DNA from 4 places in the Janthinobacterium sp. GW823-FHT03B06 genome. Region 4 is predicted to be linked to each of the others. Evidence: predicted binding sites of a transcription regulator. Region 4 holds the regulator's gene; each other region holds the start of a gene.
What was found. The regulator sigma-54, encoded in region 4, starts transcription at its own class of promoters, with help from an activator protein. The targets are predictions, from matches to a motif close to TGGCANGNAANCTGCTTT.
Positions count from the first base shown of each region.

Region 1 (3,838 bases), on a different contig from region 4:
CTGACCGGGCTGCGGGACTTGCCGGGCCGAGCGAGCGGCTTAGCCCGGCAACGCACGGCTTGGCGCGCGAAGGCACGGGGCGGCCCTGGCAGCTCCGTGCAAGGGGTGGCGCAGCGCGGGGCGCGGCGGTATGGTACATTCTCGCCTTACCGACACCTCCGCGCCAAGTCCCGCCCTTCCCCGCATGCAGCCATCCCTGAAATACCTGAGCGCCTATTCCGAACAAACGCAAGCGCAAGTGCAGCAACTGATCGCGCAAGACAAGCTGGGCGAAGTGTTATTAAAACGCTACCCGAACGCGCACGATGTGCGCAACGACAAATCGCTGTACCAGTATGTGCAGGACTTGAAGAATGAATTCCTGCGCAATGCCGAGCCGATCAACAAGGTGGCGTTCGACAGCAAGATCCATGTGATCCAGCATGCGCTGGGCTTGCATACCTCGATCTCGCGCGTGCAGGGAGGCAAGCTCAAGGCCAAACATGAAATCCGCGTGGCGACCATGTTCAAGGAAGTGCCGCTGGAATTCCTGCGCATGATCGCCGTGCACGAACTGGCGCACGTCAAGGAAAAGCAGCACGACAAGGCCTTCTACAAGCTGTGCACATATATGGAACCGCAGTACCACCAGTACGAATTCGACGTGCGCCTGTACCTGACCCAGCTCGACCTGTCAGGCCAGCGCCTGTGGTCATGAACTGCTGCGGATGACGGTCTGCGCATGAAGTCCACGTGAAAATGCCGCCCGGCATACTGGGCGGCATTGTTCGAGTGCGCTGGCTAGTCAGCATGGCCGCCCGGTAAAACGGGCGGCTTTTTTACAGGCGCGCCGGCATGGCCGGCACCATGTTCAGGCTCAGGCGGCGTTCTTGCGGCGAAGCATGAAGCCAAGCAGGCCCAAACCGCCCAGCAGCATGCCGTAGGTGGCCGGTTCCGGCACGGCGCTCACGCTGGCGGCGATATTGTCGACCTGGAAGGTATGCAAGGCGCCTTCCTTCCACGTTGCCGACAGCAGATTGCTGAAACCCGTAAACGTGTAATCGGCGAAGGTGTGGCCGCCGCCGAGGGTGAAGGTCTGGCTCACCGTGCCGCCGCCCACTTGGTGGCCGACGAAGGTCACGTCAAAGGAACCGGGCAAGCTCACGAAGTCAGCCAGGCTGATCGAGCTCAGCGAGAAAGCGCCGCCATCGGCACGGCTCAGGGTAGTCGTCGACAGGAGCGTCGCACCGAGACCGGCCGAACCGGCATAGGCGAGGCTATTCTGGTGTGCCGAGCTCAGCAGCCCGAAACTGCTGTCGAAGTTGTAGCCGCCTTCGGAGTAGGACTTGAACACGGAACCAAAGTAGCCGGGTTGTTCCAGCGGATCGAAGCCGATGATGGTGGTTTGTGCGTGGGCGCCGCCAGCGCTGGCCAGAATGGCGGCGACAGCGGTCGCTCGCAAGAGGGTCATAGGTTTCAAAATAGCATCCTTTCGAGATGATGAAGTAGCGTGGTTGTGGCAACTTGAAATGGACCGGCACCTTTTTTTTGGGAGTCTGTACAACGCTCGTCGGTGTCCGATATTCCTAACTTTGAACCATGCCAGTAGACCACAGCCATGCTTAAAAATCATCTTCATTTTCAAAAAAACATGCTATTACTGCAATTTTTTTGCCATATTTTTATTAATTAACTCATCAGGCCCGATCAATTTTCCCATGCGGAAATAAAAAAGCCATGCAGTGCGTACTGCATGGCCCTTGCAAGCGACAGGGAAAATAGGTGCCTGGCGGCATACGCACCGCCAGGCGAAAACGGCATTACGGCGCGCACTCCTTCAGGCGCTGCACCAGCGCGGCAGGATCGGCGTCGGCATTGAGGAACGCCGCGTGCTGCGGGCGGATGAAACCCTGCTCCTTGCCGTTTTGCACGAAAGCAATCAAGCCATCATAGAAACGGTCGACATTGAGCAGGCCGATGGGCTTGGCATGCAAGCCCAGCTGGGCCCACGTGAGCATCTCGAACAGTTCTTCCAGGGTGCCATAACCGCCGGGCATGGCGATGAAGGCATCGGACAGGCTGGCCATCATCGCCTTGCGCTCATGCATGTCCTTCACGATGAACTGGCGCGTCAAGCCCATGTGGCCCACTTCGCGTTCCACCAGCTGGGTGGGAATCACGCCCGTTACCTCGCCGCCCAGGCGCAGCACTTCATCGGCGATCACGCCCATCAGGCCCACTTTTCCGCCGCCATACACGAGCGAAATATTTTCCGCCACCAGCACGCGCGCCAGATCGCGCGCCGCCACGGCATAGTCCGGCGAGACGCCCGCGTTGGCGCCACAGTACACACATAAAGCCTTGATCACAGTCGTCCCTACCCTTTCAATTCATCGATCGCCGCCTCGACTTCGAGGCGTTCCTTGGCGTCCAGTGCCACGCACTCGGCCGCCTTTTCATACAAGGCCAGCGCTTCCGCCAGCTTTTTCTTTCCATCGAGCATATTCAATGCGCGCGCATATTCGCTGTGCGCGAGCGCCGAATACGGCGTCAGGGCCAGCGCCGTCTTGAAGTGCTGGTAGCCGTCTTCCTTGTTGGCGCCATAGGTCAGCCCCCCTATCATGACGCCGACCTTGTCGATAATTTCCGTATGATAAATCCCAAACGCGATATGCGCTTCCGCATGCATGGGCGCGATCGTCATCGTGCGGTCCAGGCTGTTGCGCACGCGCGCGCCCATGCCCTGCGCCAGCGCCTTGACGACGGAAGTGCCGAGCGCGTAGCGGCCCAGGCTGTAGGCATGCCAGTAGTAGCCGGCCGGATTGTCCGGCTGCTCGCTCTGCTGGCGCTCACAGCGCTCGGCCACTTCCTCGTACATGTCGAGTTTCTGGCTGTCATTGCCTTCCAGGTGCGTGGCGTAGATGCAGGTGGCCTTGTGCGCCACCGCATAACCGGGCACGCCGACGGCCAGGCCCAGCTTCACGGCGCGCTCGAAGTCGCCCGCATGGAAGGCCAGCCAGGCTTGCACCAGCGCAGGGTGCGTGGGAAACGGTTCCACGTCGCCCGCATGCAGGCGCGACCAGGCCGCTTCCAGGGTTTGCGGGGTGTAGACATATGCTGCGTCCGGATAGGGAAATTGTTTCCAAGCCATATATCTCTCCTGTAATTGACGACGTGGCGCCAACAGCCGCATCAGTCGTTCTTGAGTTTGGTCACATACTCTTCCGACAGTTTGCGAAACAGCAAATGCGTTTCATTGCGCAAATAGGGCCCGATCAGGGACAGCACCTGGTAGCAGCCGCGCGCCAGCGCATCGGACATCGATTGCTGCTCGCTGTACTTGCGCGGATTGCGCACGTATTCGTACGACAGCCAGTAGGTGGCGACGACCACCATATTCGTCGCCATGGCGGCCACTTCCATGTCCGACGCCTCGAGCGACTGTTCGCTGCGCAAATCTTCGCACAGCTGCGTAGCCACCTTGATCTTGTGCGCCAGGATCAGTTTGAAGTGCAATTCCAGCTTGCGGTTGCGCGACAACAAATCGTTGAGGTCGCGATAGAAAAAGCGGTAGCGCCAGATCAGTTCGAACATCAGGTGCAGGTACAGCCAGACATCCTCGATATTCGAGCGGCGCCCGTCGGGCACGGTCAGGATGCGTTCGATTTCCGCCTCGAACTGGACGAAGATCGAGTTGACGATGTCGTCCTTGTTACGGAAGTGGTAATACAGGTTTCCCGGCGAAATGTTCATCTCTTCCGCAATCACGGTCGTCGTGATATTCGGCTCACCAAACTCATTGAACAGGCGCAGCGACAACTCCAGGATGCGTTCGCGGGTACGGCGTGGTGCTTTTTGT
Region 1 is NZ_JBXAJE010000005.1:268,283-272,120, reverse strand. Features, by position in the region: gene AC1RBA_RS18655 (KGG domain-containing protein) at 1-4, shown strand, start outside; gene AC1RBA_RS18650 (YgjP-like metallopeptidase domain-containing protein) at 185-697, shown strand; gene AC1RBA_RS18645 (PEP-CTERM sorting domain-containing protein) at 857-1,450, opposite strand; gene AC1RBA_RS18640 (LOG family protein) at 1,800-2,345, opposite strand; gene AC1RBA_RS18635 (tetratricopeptide repeat protein) at 2,357-3,130, opposite strand; gene AC1RBA_RS18630 (TetR/AcrR family transcriptional regulator) at 3,172-3,838, opposite strand, start outside.
Region 1: AC1RBA_RS18645 (PEP-CTERM sorting domain-containing protein) is a predicted target of sigma-54. The motif match lies at 1,639-1,656, and genes of this name have one in related genera.

Region 2 (3,838 bases), on a different contig from region 4:
CGCCGAAACGGTCGAGCGTGTCTTTCCAGGCCAGTTCCGCGAACAGGTTAGCGCTGGGCACGCCCGGCAAGCGGCTGCCTTCGCGTACGCTGCCGAACGCCCGGTCATACACGGCGTGCAGGCTGGTCAGCGCCACTTTTGTCGTGAAACCGTACGGCAAGCTGGAGTCCAGCGACACTTCCATGCCTTGGCGTAAGGTCTTGCCCGCATTGCGGTAGCTGGTGCGCCCGCCGCTGGAACTGTCGACCACCAGTTCATCGTTGGCCTTGATCTGGAACACGGCCGCGTTCACATGCGTGTTGTTCGCGATCCTGGCCTTGATACCCGCTTCCAGGTTGGTGCTGGTGGCCGGTTTCAGCTGGTAATTGAAGCCGCCGCCCGTGCCCGAGTAAAACAGTTCGTTCAGGGTGGGTGCTTCGAAACCGCGCGCGGCGCTGGCGTACACGTTGACGTTGGGCGTCAGTTTATACAGCAGGCCCAGCACCGGTGTCGTGTGGCTGAACTCCAGGCTGCCGCTGTCGTCGCCATTGCCGAGGAAGCGGTCGTTGACCGACACTTTCATCTTGCTGTAGCGCACACCTGCGCTGAGCAGCCATGGCCCGCTCTGCCATTCTGTCTGGATATACGGATCGAGGCTGGAGACGACATCCTGCTCGTCGCGGCGCAGCTTGCCCTTCACGCCAAACGTGTTGCCGATGTAATTCTCATAGCCGGTGCGATCATCGCTGGAGCGGCCATAGTCGATGCCGATGGTGGTGCTCAGCTTGCCGCCTGCCAGCTGGTTCACGTGCAGCCAGTTGGTGTCGATGCCGTAGAACTCACGCTGGAAGTCGACCACGCCGCCCGAATGGCTGGCTGGCGCCTGGAAACCCTTGGTAAAAGCCTGGTACTGGATCACGTCGCGGTTGCCGCCGTAGGCCGTCACGTGCAGGCGGTTTTCGCCAAACGATTGTTCATAGGTGGCGCCGATTTGCTGGTGGTCGATGCTCTTGCGCGTGTTGTAGCGTTCGGCCAGGGTGCGTTTCGGGTTTTGCGTGTCCGTCGCATCGATTTCGCCGCCGCGCGGATCGCGGGAAAACGTGGCCCAGGTGGCACCCAGAGGATCTTGCGTGTTGCCCTGGTGCAGGCTGTTGGCGACGATGGTCAGCTTGCTGTCCGCATTCGGCTTGACCGTGATCTTGCCGAACGCCTGTTCGCGCGTGGCGGCGCTGTGGTCGCGGAAGCCGTCCGTGCGGAAGCGCGAACCGTCGAGCACGTAGCCGATGCCGCCTGCCTGGCCCTGCGCCGACAGGTCCACCTTGCTGGTGCCGAAGCTGCCGCCCGTCACGTTCAGTTCGACGGACGGGGGATTTTGCCCATCCTTGGAAAACAGCTGGATCACGCCGCCTGAATGGTTGCCGTAGATGGCAGAAAACGGCCCGCGCAGCACTTCGATGCGCTCGGCCGTATCGAGGTTGAAGGTGGCAGCCTGGCCTTGCCCGTCGGGCATGCTGGCGGGAATGCCATCGCTGATCAGCTTGACGCCGCGCACGCCGAAGGCCGAGCGGGCGCCGAAGCCGCGCGACGAGATTTGCAAGTCTTGTGCGTAGTTTTGGCGGTTTTGTACGACCAGACCCGGCACGGCGGCCAGCGCTTCCGAGGCATTGACGCGGATTTGGCCGTCCTGGATGCGGGTGCTGTCGACGACGTCGATGGACGCGGGCACTTCCTGGCTGGGGTGGGCGATGCGGCTGCCGCTGATGACCACCGTATCCATGAGTTGCCCGGCGGCCAAGTCAGCGGGCTCGGCGGCAAAGACGTGGGGGGCCAGGGTGGCGCTGCCGGCGACAAACAGGCTGGCGATGGTGTTCAGGCGGAAACGATGCTGCATGCGGATTCTCCAATGTGAATAAAAGCCTGCTTGAGCGCGTGAGCGGCGCAGGTCTGCATAGTTGTATCAAGCAATATGCCTGCCATGTCTCCATTGGTGGGCGGAAATTATACGCGTGTCAGTGGCACGGCGTTTGCATGCAGCAATTATCAGATGCGCCGCTACCGCGCGCTTTTCCTGTGTTTTGCCATTGAAAAGGTGATTATGCCCAACTTCTTCCCGCGCTTGCGCCAGGTGTGCTGGCTGCTGCCGGCGCTTGCCAGCACCGCCCTCCAGGCCGCTCCTTTTGCCTATGTCCCCAATGAAAAATCGGGCACCGTGAGCGTGATCGACACGGCGACCGACCAGGTCGTGCGCCAGATCGCCACAGGCAAGCGTCCGCGCGGCATCGCCGCCGACCCCACCGGGCGGCAATTGTTTGTCACCGATGCGGCCAGCAGCGCCTTGCTGCTGATCGATAACGAAGCTGGCGCACCAGTCCGCATGGTGGCGCTGGGCAAGTCGCCCGAAGGCGTGAGCGCCTCGCACGACGGTCGTTACGTGGCCGTGGCCGTCGAGGAAAACAATAGCGTGGCCTTGCTTGATGGCCAGACGGGCGTCGTGCTTGCCGATATCAAGGTGCAGGGACGCAACCCGGAACATGCCGTCTTCAGCCCCGATGGGCGCTGGCTGCTGGTCAGTGCGGAAGAGGCCGAGCAAGTCGATGTCATTGATGTGGCGCAACGCCGCCAGGTCGCGTCCATCGCCGTGGGCTTGCGTCCGCGCGGCATCGGTTTCAGTCCGGATTCGGGCCTTGCCTACGTGGCGTGCGAACTGGTCAATGCTGTCTACGTGATCGATATGACGGCGCGCAAGGCCATCGCCACCATTCCAGCAGGTAAGAATGCGAATGGCATCGTCGTCCATCCCGGTGGCAAGCAAGTGTATGTATCGAATGGCACGGACGGCACGGTGATGGTGATCGATACGGCCAGCAAGCAGGTGACGGCCACCATTCCCGTCGGCAAGCGCCCATGGAACATGGCCATCACGCCCGACGGGGCCAAGCTGTACGTGGCCAATGGCCGCTCGAACAGCGTCTCCGTCATCGATACGGCCAGCGCGCGCAAGGTGGCCGATATTGCCGTCGGCGAATTGCCATGGGGCGTGGTGATTCGGTAGCGTTACAGGAACAGGTGTTCCAGTCTGGTACACCTGTTCCATTGTGCAGCGGCGACGGGCCGCAGCAGCAGGGCTGGCCCGGATTGGAACAGGATGCCTTCACTTTGTTCAAAACGCAAACAGGCCCGCTCCCGCGGCTCAAGCCCGGGCATGCGCCGAAAAGCGCACCGGTATTGAGGCCGCGCCCTTGCAACAAGGGCAAAAGCGGCTAAGTTTGTAGTGGGATGGCGAGCTGGCACGGCATTTGCGGAAGACTGCGTGTACTCACCCCATCTGTACCAGGACGTTTGATTTTAATTAAGTAATTCCATTCTAATTAACCCGATAGAGGACGACATGAATCTCGCAGACATCAGCAAACTGGGCGTAGCCAATCCCTTCAAACAACGCTATGACAATTACATCGGCGGCAAATTCGTTGCACCAGTAAAAGGTGAATACTTTCCTAACATTACGCCGATCACGGGCTTGCCGTTTTGCGAAATCGCCCGTTCCACGACGGAAGACGTCGAGCTGGCGCTGGATGCCGCGCATGCCGCCAAGGAGGCCTGGGGCAAGACTTCGCCCGCCGAGCGCGCCAACATCCTGAACCGCATCGCCGACCGCATCGAACAGAACCTGAGCTTGATCGCGACGGCGGAAACGATCGATAACGGCAAGCCGATCCGCGAAACGATGAACGCGGACATTCCGCTGGCCATCGACCATTTCCGTTACTTCGCCGGTTGCATCCGCGCGCAGGAAGGTTCCGTCGCGCAAATCGATGCGGAAACCTATGCCTACCACTACCACGAGCCGCTGGGCGTC
Region 2 is NZ_JBXAJE010000016.1:8,033-11,870, forward strand. Features, by position in the region: gene AC1RBA_RS27705 (TonB-dependent receptor family protein) at 1-1,870, opposite strand, end outside; gene AC1RBA_RS27710 (beta-propeller fold lactonase family protein) at 2,075-3,031, shown strand; gene adh (aldehyde dehydrogenase) at 3,368-3,838, shown strand, end outside.
Region 2: AC1RBA_RS27710 (beta-propeller fold lactonase family protein) is a predicted target of sigma-54. The motif match lies at 1,993-2,010, and genes of this name have one in related genera.

Region 3 (3,838 bases), on a different contig from region 4:
TCCACGGCCGCCAGGTTGTCGTTCGGCAAGGTCACGTTGCTCGGCACGATGCTGTGGCCCGCGCTTTGCGTGAGGATGGCCGTCACGTCCTTCAATTCCGTGTAGGAATTTTTCGCGCCCGACGGCGTGTATTCGAACACCGTGCCCGTCACGCGCACCAGTTCGCCCGGCTGCACGGTGGTAACGGCCGCGCCCGTGTACACGAAGATGCCGTCCGACGTAGACGGGTCGCCATCGCCGGCCGCGTCCTGCATGAAGAAGCCCGTGCCCACCTTCAGGGTGACGACGCCCTCGGTCGTCTGCACGGAATTGGCGTAGGGGCTGCTTGCACCGCTGCCCTGGATTTGCGGAATCGTGTGGCTGATGGCGGCCAGGCCTTGCACGGCCACGTCGACCTTGCATGACGCCGTTTGCTGCTGGTCGTTGCCGAACTGGACGATGACAGGATAATTGCCCACCGGCACGCCAGCGGCCACCAGCAGGCTCACGCTGGCGCTCTCGCCCGCCACGCCGGCCGCGCTGAAATTGGCCAGGCTGATGCCGGCCACGGCCGGCGAGCTCAAGGTAGCAGCATTCACCACGCCATCGACGTCGGACGCGCGCAGTACGGCGCTGCCGCCACTGCCCAGCGCCAGCGCCAGGCTGGCCGGGCAGCTGGTGATGATCTGGTGCACGACGGGGCCGCCGCAGACATTCAGCGGCGAGGCGGTGTTGCGCGGCGTCACGCTGCCGGCGGCGAAGTCCACGCTGTTATCGTCCGTGTCGCCGCAGCCGCCATTCGCCCGCGCGATCGACAGGGTATTCGATGGCGCGGGAGCGACGGCGCCCTCAAAACCGTTGGCCGTGCCGAAACCGACGAGGTCGACGACGGCGGCACCCGTGGGGCTGGTGCCCGTCTGGGCCGTCTTGTTATTACTCAGCAACACCTTGCCCGCCGTACCGGACATGGCCAGGCTGCCCGAGGCATCCGGCGCGGGCAAGTCCTGCGTGCCGCCCGTCCCCTTGGCTTGCTGGACCAGCAAATACTGGCCCGGTTGCAAATCGATAGCCGGCAACGCCGTCACGGCCCAGCTCGAACCGGCGGCGGACGCGTATTGCACGCTCCAGTTGCTCAGGTTCACGGGGCTGGCGCCACGGTTGAACAGTTCGATAAAATCGTTGCGATACAGCGCGCCGTTGTTGCCGCCACCGCCATACACCTGGCTGATGACAATATCGGAAGCCGCCAGGGCCGGCACGGACAGGCTGGCCAGCAGGGTAGCCATGACGGTCAGGCGCAGCGGCGTGCGCAAGGGGGAAAACGAGGTGTGCATGAGGATCCCGGTCGGTAAATAGATGGCGCCGGTCCCGCAGGATGGGCCGGCGCGCCACAATTAACAAAAGTATTTCAGACTTGTTATTTGCATATTAAAGGCCGGGGATGACGACTTGATGACATTTGATTAAGCCGAATGGAGTAAAGCCTCGTCCGTCAGCTATTTCCGATGCCTGCTGAAACGTATTTTATGAACAACATATGGCACCGTGTGGCAAGTCAAAAAGACGCCGCCAGGAAAAATGTGATATATTTCAGGCAAATAAATTTTGTTCCTGACAACAACAACCAGCTTCGCAACAATGAGAGCAGGCCCCAGCCTCGCTTGCCTCTTGGGATGCACATCCGGCCATGCACACAAAGGTCGCATTACCGGTAGCAATATTAATCGCATCACGAACGGACAGCGCACGGCGCGACGCTCGCATGCATTCTGAAGAGATAGACCATGTTAAAACCACGCAAGCAATACTCCGTTTTCTGCGCCGCCATGGCGGCAGCCCTGTTCATGACGGCCGGATTGGCGCAGGCACAGACAGTTGCGGCACAGACCAATGCGGACAGCAAGCGCTGCGAAGCGGGCAATGCGGATGGCGGTGGCAAGGGCGCCGAATTCAACCCCGACAGTTCAAGCAGCGCCTGCAGCCTGGCGAATGGTTTCGTCAACTTTGGCGCGCGCAGCAATGACGGTGTTGGCTCGACGCCCGAATTTGGTACCGGCGAGTCAGACCAGGTATTGCGCACGCCTGCATTTTCCGGCAATGACCATCGTCTGGCCAACGCTCTGGGACAGCCTGCCGATGCAGGATACGGCGCCAATGCCAGCCTGCTGGCCAGCACCGGCCAGCACCATTTCGGCAGCCGCGATTTCGTGTATGCGCAGGAAGAACCAGCCATCGAAGGCCGTGGCTATCAAGCTGGCCGCAGCCTGCGTGCCGGCGACGTGTATGAACCGCTGCTGGTCTCGTCTGGCGGCGGCATCGCGCCGCCGGCCGGTGGCGGCGGTGTCGGCGGCGGCGGCGCCAGCGGCGGTTTCGACCGCAGCGGCGGCGGCGCGATCGGCACTGGCGGCAATGGCGTCGTAGTGCCGCCGATTCCTCCCGTACCGGAACCGGAAACCTATGTGATGTTGCTGGCAGGCCTGGGACTGCTGAGCTGGATCGGCCGCCGCCGCAACGGCAAGGCATAAAAAAGATGGCTCATACGAGCCATTTTTTTTGCCTTCAATCACGCCAGCATGCCGTCAGCGGCGGAAGCTGGCGTAGGGCGCCGCCAGAGGATCGCCGATGAACAGCCCCTGCGCCGGCCAGGCGACGCTGCCCCAGTACGCTTCAAGCGCCGTCATGCCGCTCAGGTAGCGGCGCAGCAGCACCGTGGGGTTGGGAAATTTCTGCCAATAATTACAAGGCTCGCTGACGGTGCCGTAACTGGCGGTCGCGCCCGCTTCCAGCCAACGCTGGCTGCTCATCTGCGCCGTGCCCTGCAAATCGCCGCCAAACGACGTCAGGTGGTCGGCCAGAGCGCCCGGCAGAAAACGCAAGGTATCGAGCTTGTCCACCTTCGCCATGCCCGTCTGGTACACCATGATGTCCTGTGCGCCTTCCAGCACATCGGCCTTCATGTTCTTGATCGTCAGCTTGCGTTGGCGCACCACTCCGGCCGGTGGAAAAAATGCCGCGCGGCTGTTGCGCGCGCCTTCGCTCGTGTTCAGGTAATAGGCACTGGCGGCCGGCACGGCAAAACCGCTGGCCGTGCCGCGATCGACGACCGCCTTGGCCTCTTCGACAAAATCGATGGGCAGCAACATCGACAGACGCATGCCCAGCTGGCTGAATGGCTGGGCCGTATCGCTGTTGAAATAGGTACTGGGCTTGCCGGCGCCGCAGCTCTTCGAACACTGCCCGGCGTCATATCCCAAGGTAAAGGCCGAGGTGATGGAATTGCATTCGACCGCATACGGCGCGCTCCATACCATCAGCACCGCTTGGATACCTGGCTTCAGCTGGCCGTCGATGCGCTCCTTCAGTTGAGCGAACTGGTCCATGCTCAGCTTGCGCGGCCGGTTTGGAATATGCACATGCACGATATTGGCGGCAGGAATGGCATGCGCCTGGCGGTAATACGCCCCCACCTCGATACTGTTCGGTTCAGCATCATTGATGACGATGGCCAATTGTGACGGCTGCAAGCCGGGTGCGGCGCCATGGGCGCTACTGGCCAGCAATGCCAGCGACAGACAGAATGAAATACGCAATGGGGTACCGGGAAAAATACACGTGCGATTGATCAAAACGGCCGTTTGCCGGCCGCCCATTGTGCCAACAATTATAGCCTTGAAAATAGCCGCGGAAGCGCTGCAAAAAAAAACGGAGGCCGAGGCCTCCGCTTTTCCGTTCACGCCACGGCCATCACGCCTGCTGCTTGCGGCGGCGCGCCATGAAACCCACAAGGCCCAGGCCTGCCAGCAACATGGCATAGGTTTCCGGTTCCGGCACGGGATTGACGGACACGTTGCCGCTATAG
Region 3 is NZ_JBXAJE010000004.1:61,926-65,763, forward strand. Features, by position in the region: gene AC1RBA_RS14925 (ExeM/NucH family extracellular endonuclease) at 1-1,313, opposite strand, end outside; gene AC1RBA_RS14930 (PEP-CTERM sorting domain-containing protein) at 1,764-2,504, shown strand; gene AC1RBA_RS14935 (TIGR03790 family protein) at 2,559-3,569, opposite strand; gene AC1RBA_RS14940 (FxDxF family PEP-CTERM protein) at 3,724-3,838, opposite strand, start outside.
Region 3: AC1RBA_RS14930 (PEP-CTERM sorting domain-containing protein) is a predicted target of sigma-54. The motif match lies at 1,738-1,755, and genes of this name have one in related genera.

Region 4 (3,838 bases):
CGCCCCCATCTGCGCCTCGGGCAGATACACGTCGGCCAGGCCCGTGTACAGGGCGTCGGCCGCGTTGATCGTCAAACCCGTCAAGCCCAGGTACAGGCCCAGCTGACCCGCCAGACGGGATAAAAAGTAACTGCCGCCCACGTCGGGGAACAGGCCGATATTGACTTCCGGCATAGCCATGCGCGTGCGGCCCGTGACGATGCGCAGGCGGTTGCCGGGCCCCGCTTGCGCCACGCCCATGCCGCCGCCCATCACCACCCCATCCATGACGGCGATATACGGTTTCGGGTAGAAGTGAATCAGATGATTTAAAGCATATTCTTCCGTAAAGAAATCTTCCAGCAAGGCGCTGCCGCCCTGCGGCGTGGCCAGGCCCGCGTCGTAAAAGAAACGGATGTCGCCACCCGCGCACAGGGCTTTTTCGCTGCTGGAGCGGATCACCACGGCGTCCACCTGCGGATCGTCGCGCCAGGCCAGCAAGGCCGCGCTCAGGGCGCGCACCATCTCCAGCGACAGGGAATTCAAGGCTTTCGGACGGTCGAGCACGATGTGGCCCGTGCGGTGGCGGATGGAAATCTGGACGAGGTCGCTCATGGCAGGCAGGAAAGAAGTGAAAGTGCAAACATTCTAGCGCCTGCGCGGCGAACATTGCGTTTCGCTGGACGCAAAAAAGGGCGCAATGTGCGCCCTTAGTTGATCACAGCCGGTTGAAAGTCGCGGGCCGCTTAGGCGGGGGCGAATTCTTCTTCCGAACTGTCTGGCAGATGCTTGATCGCCTCTTTACCGTGCCCTTGCACTTTGGTTTTGTATTTCATCACTTGCCTATCGAGCTTGTCGATCAGGGTATCGATCGCGGCATACAGGTCGTGCGCCAGGCTTTCCACATAGACAGTTTTGCCACTCAGACGCAGGTTGACTTCGGCCTTTTGACGTTTTTCTTTCTCTTTGAGGTTATCCACGGTCAGAATCACGGCGATATCGATAACTTGATCGAAATGACGTTTCACGCGCTCCAGCTTCGTTTGTACGTATTCACGGATGGCTGGTGTCACTTCGAGATGATGTCCGCTGATGGTGAGATTCATACACACTCCTAAAGATGATCGGGTTCGTGCGGTCCATCGTATCCGGCCCGCAGAGGAACCGAAAAAAACTTACAAACACTTACGCAGGCTCACTGGCGGAATTTTTAACGCTTCCCGGTATTTGGCAACAGTACGTCGCGCAATCACCATGCCTTGTTCCCCCAGCATGTCCGCAATCTTACTGTCGGATAAAGGATTTTTAGGGTCTTCTGCTCCTGTCAGTTGCACGATCAATGCCCGTATCGCCGTCGATGACGCTTCGCCCCCCGCTTCGGTGGCGACGTGGCTACCAAAGAAATATTTCAACTCGAACATGCCGTGCGGGGTCAGCATGTACTTTTGAGTTGTTACCCGCGAGATAGTACTCTCGTGTAAACCCAGTGTATCAGCTATTTCACGGAGCACAAGGGGGCGCATGGCAACGGCCCCATGCGAAAAAAAGTTCTTTTGTCTTTCTACTATCGCCTGCGCCACGCGCAGAATCGTGTCGAAGCGCTGGCGCATATTCTTGATCAGCCACTTGGCTTCCTGCAACTGTGCACCCATGGCGCCCTCGCCCTTGCCCTGCTTGAGCAAGTTGGCGTACATGGCGTTGACGCGCAGGCGCGGCATGACGTCGTTGTTCAGGGTCACTTGCCAGCCATTGCGCGCGCGCTTGACGACGACGTCGGGCACCACGTAATCGGACACGTCCGCAGCGAACACGGCGCCCGGATGCGGGTTGCACTGGCGAATTACCGTCTGCGCTTCACGCAAGTCTTCATCGTCGCAATCGAGGGCTTTTTTCAGCTTGTTGAAATCGCGCTGGGCAAACCAGGCCAGGTGCTTTTCCACGATGACGAGGGCCATGCGCCGCGTCACCATGGCGATGTGCGGCAAGCGCTTGATTTGCAGCGCCAGGCATTCGGACGCATTGCGCGCGCCCACGCCGGGCGGATCAAAACTTTGCAGCAGCGACAAGGCCGTGCGCATCTCGTCGGCATCGATTTCCAGCTCTTCCGGCAGGCGCGCCAGGATGTCGTCGAGCGACTCTTCCAGGTAGCCATTGTCGTCGAGCGCGTCGATGATCAGCTCGACCAGCGCGCGGTCGCGCAATTCGAGCACCGTCACGCGCATCTGCTCCATCAGGTGTTCGCGCAGGGTACAGTGATGGGCCTCCAGTTGCGGGCGGGAATCTTCGTCGTCGGGCGCCTTGCCCCGGCTCGCTTCGCTCCAGTCGCTGTCGCCGCCATCCGCGGCGGCCGGGCCCTCGCCCGCCTCGCCGTCAAAGGTTTCCGCTTCGGCCGGCGCCGCGGGCGCCTCCTGGCCTGGCGGCTGGGGCGGCGCTTCGGCCGGCGCGGCCGTGGAGCTCAAGGCCCCGTCGGACAGCAGGCGCAGCGAACGGTCGAGCGGATCGTCGAGGCGCTCGAGCAAGGGATTGTCCGTCAGCAGTTGCTCGAGTTCCTGATGCAATTCCAGAGTAGACAATTGCAACAGGCGTATCGATTGCTGCAACTGCGGCGTCAGTGCCAGGTGCTGCGAAGTGCGCAGCTGCAATGATTGTTTCATTGGCTTACATGCGGAAGTGTTCGCCCAGATAGACCCGGCGTACCGACTCGTTCGCGATGATGTCGTCGGGGCGTCCCGACGCCAGTACCGAGCCCTGGTTGATGATGTAGGCACGGTCGCAAATACCCAGCGTCTCGCGCACATTATGATCGGTGATCAGCACGCCGATATTGCGCTCCTTCAAGAAGCGCACGATGCGCTGGATCTCGATCACGGCGATCGGGTCGACGCCGGCGAACGGTTCGTCGAGCAGCACGAAACGGGGATCGGTGGCCAGGGCGCGGGCGATTTCCACGCGGCGGCGCTCGCCGCCCGACAGGGACAGCGCCTGGTTCTCGCGCAACTTTTCAATCTGCAAGTCGGCCAGCAGTTTATCCAGGCGTTCCTCGATCTCGGCCTTCTTCAAAGGACGGCCTTCGACGGTCTGGATTTCCAGCACGGCGCGGATATTGTCTTCCACCGTCAGCTTGCGGAACACGGACGCCTCCTGCGGCAGATACGACAGGCCCATCTGCGCGCGGCGGTGGATCGGCAGGCTGGAAATGTCCACGCCGCTGATGTCGATGCTGCCGCCATCCGACGGCACCAGGCCGACGATCATGTAGAACGAGGTGGTCTTGCCGGCGCCGTTCGGGCCCAGCAGCCCCACCACTTCGCCGCATTCGACTTGCAGCGAGACATCATGCACGACCTGCCGCTTGCCATAGGTTTTCTGCAGTCCGCGAACGATCAGGGTGCTGCCGCAACGGGTATTGTCCATTATTTCGTTCCTGGCACAGGTGTGGCCGGCGCTCTCTCCGCCGCGGGCGCCTTGGTCTTCGGCTGGATCACCATGCGCACGCTGCCGCCATCGGAGGTGCTGGTGCCGCTGTCGGAATTTTCCATCTTGAATACTTCCTTGCGGCTGTCATACGAGATGAAGGCGCCATTGGCCACATCGGTCACTTTCGTGCCCTCCAGGCGCGTCAGCTTGGCCTTGGAAAACAGTTTCACCACTTCCGTCTTGTTGTCGTATTCCACGCGCTCCGCTTCGCCTTCGACCCACAGGTCGCCGGCGCCATCGCGCTTCTGGCGGAACGTGGCCAGCTTGCCGGGATCTGCCCAGAAGGTGATGAACTGGTAGCCTTGCGGGTCTTCCGTGATCAGGGCCCGGCCCGCCTTCATGGTCAGCGTGCCCTTGACCAGCACGACGTCGCCCGTCAGGG
Region 4 is NZ_JBXAJE010000003.1:195,223-199,060, forward strand. Features, by position in the region: gene AC1RBA_RS11880 (enoyl-CoA hydratase/isomerase family protein) at 1-594, opposite strand, end outside; gene hpf (ribosome hibernation-promoting factor, HPF/YfiA family) at 726-1,085, opposite strand; gene AC1RBA_RS11890 (RNA polymerase factor sigma-54) at 1,155-2,633, opposite strand; gene lptB (LPS export ABC transporter ATP-binding protein) at 2,638-3,393, opposite strand; gene lptA (lipopolysaccharide transport periplasmic protein LptA) at 3,393-3,838, opposite strand, start outside.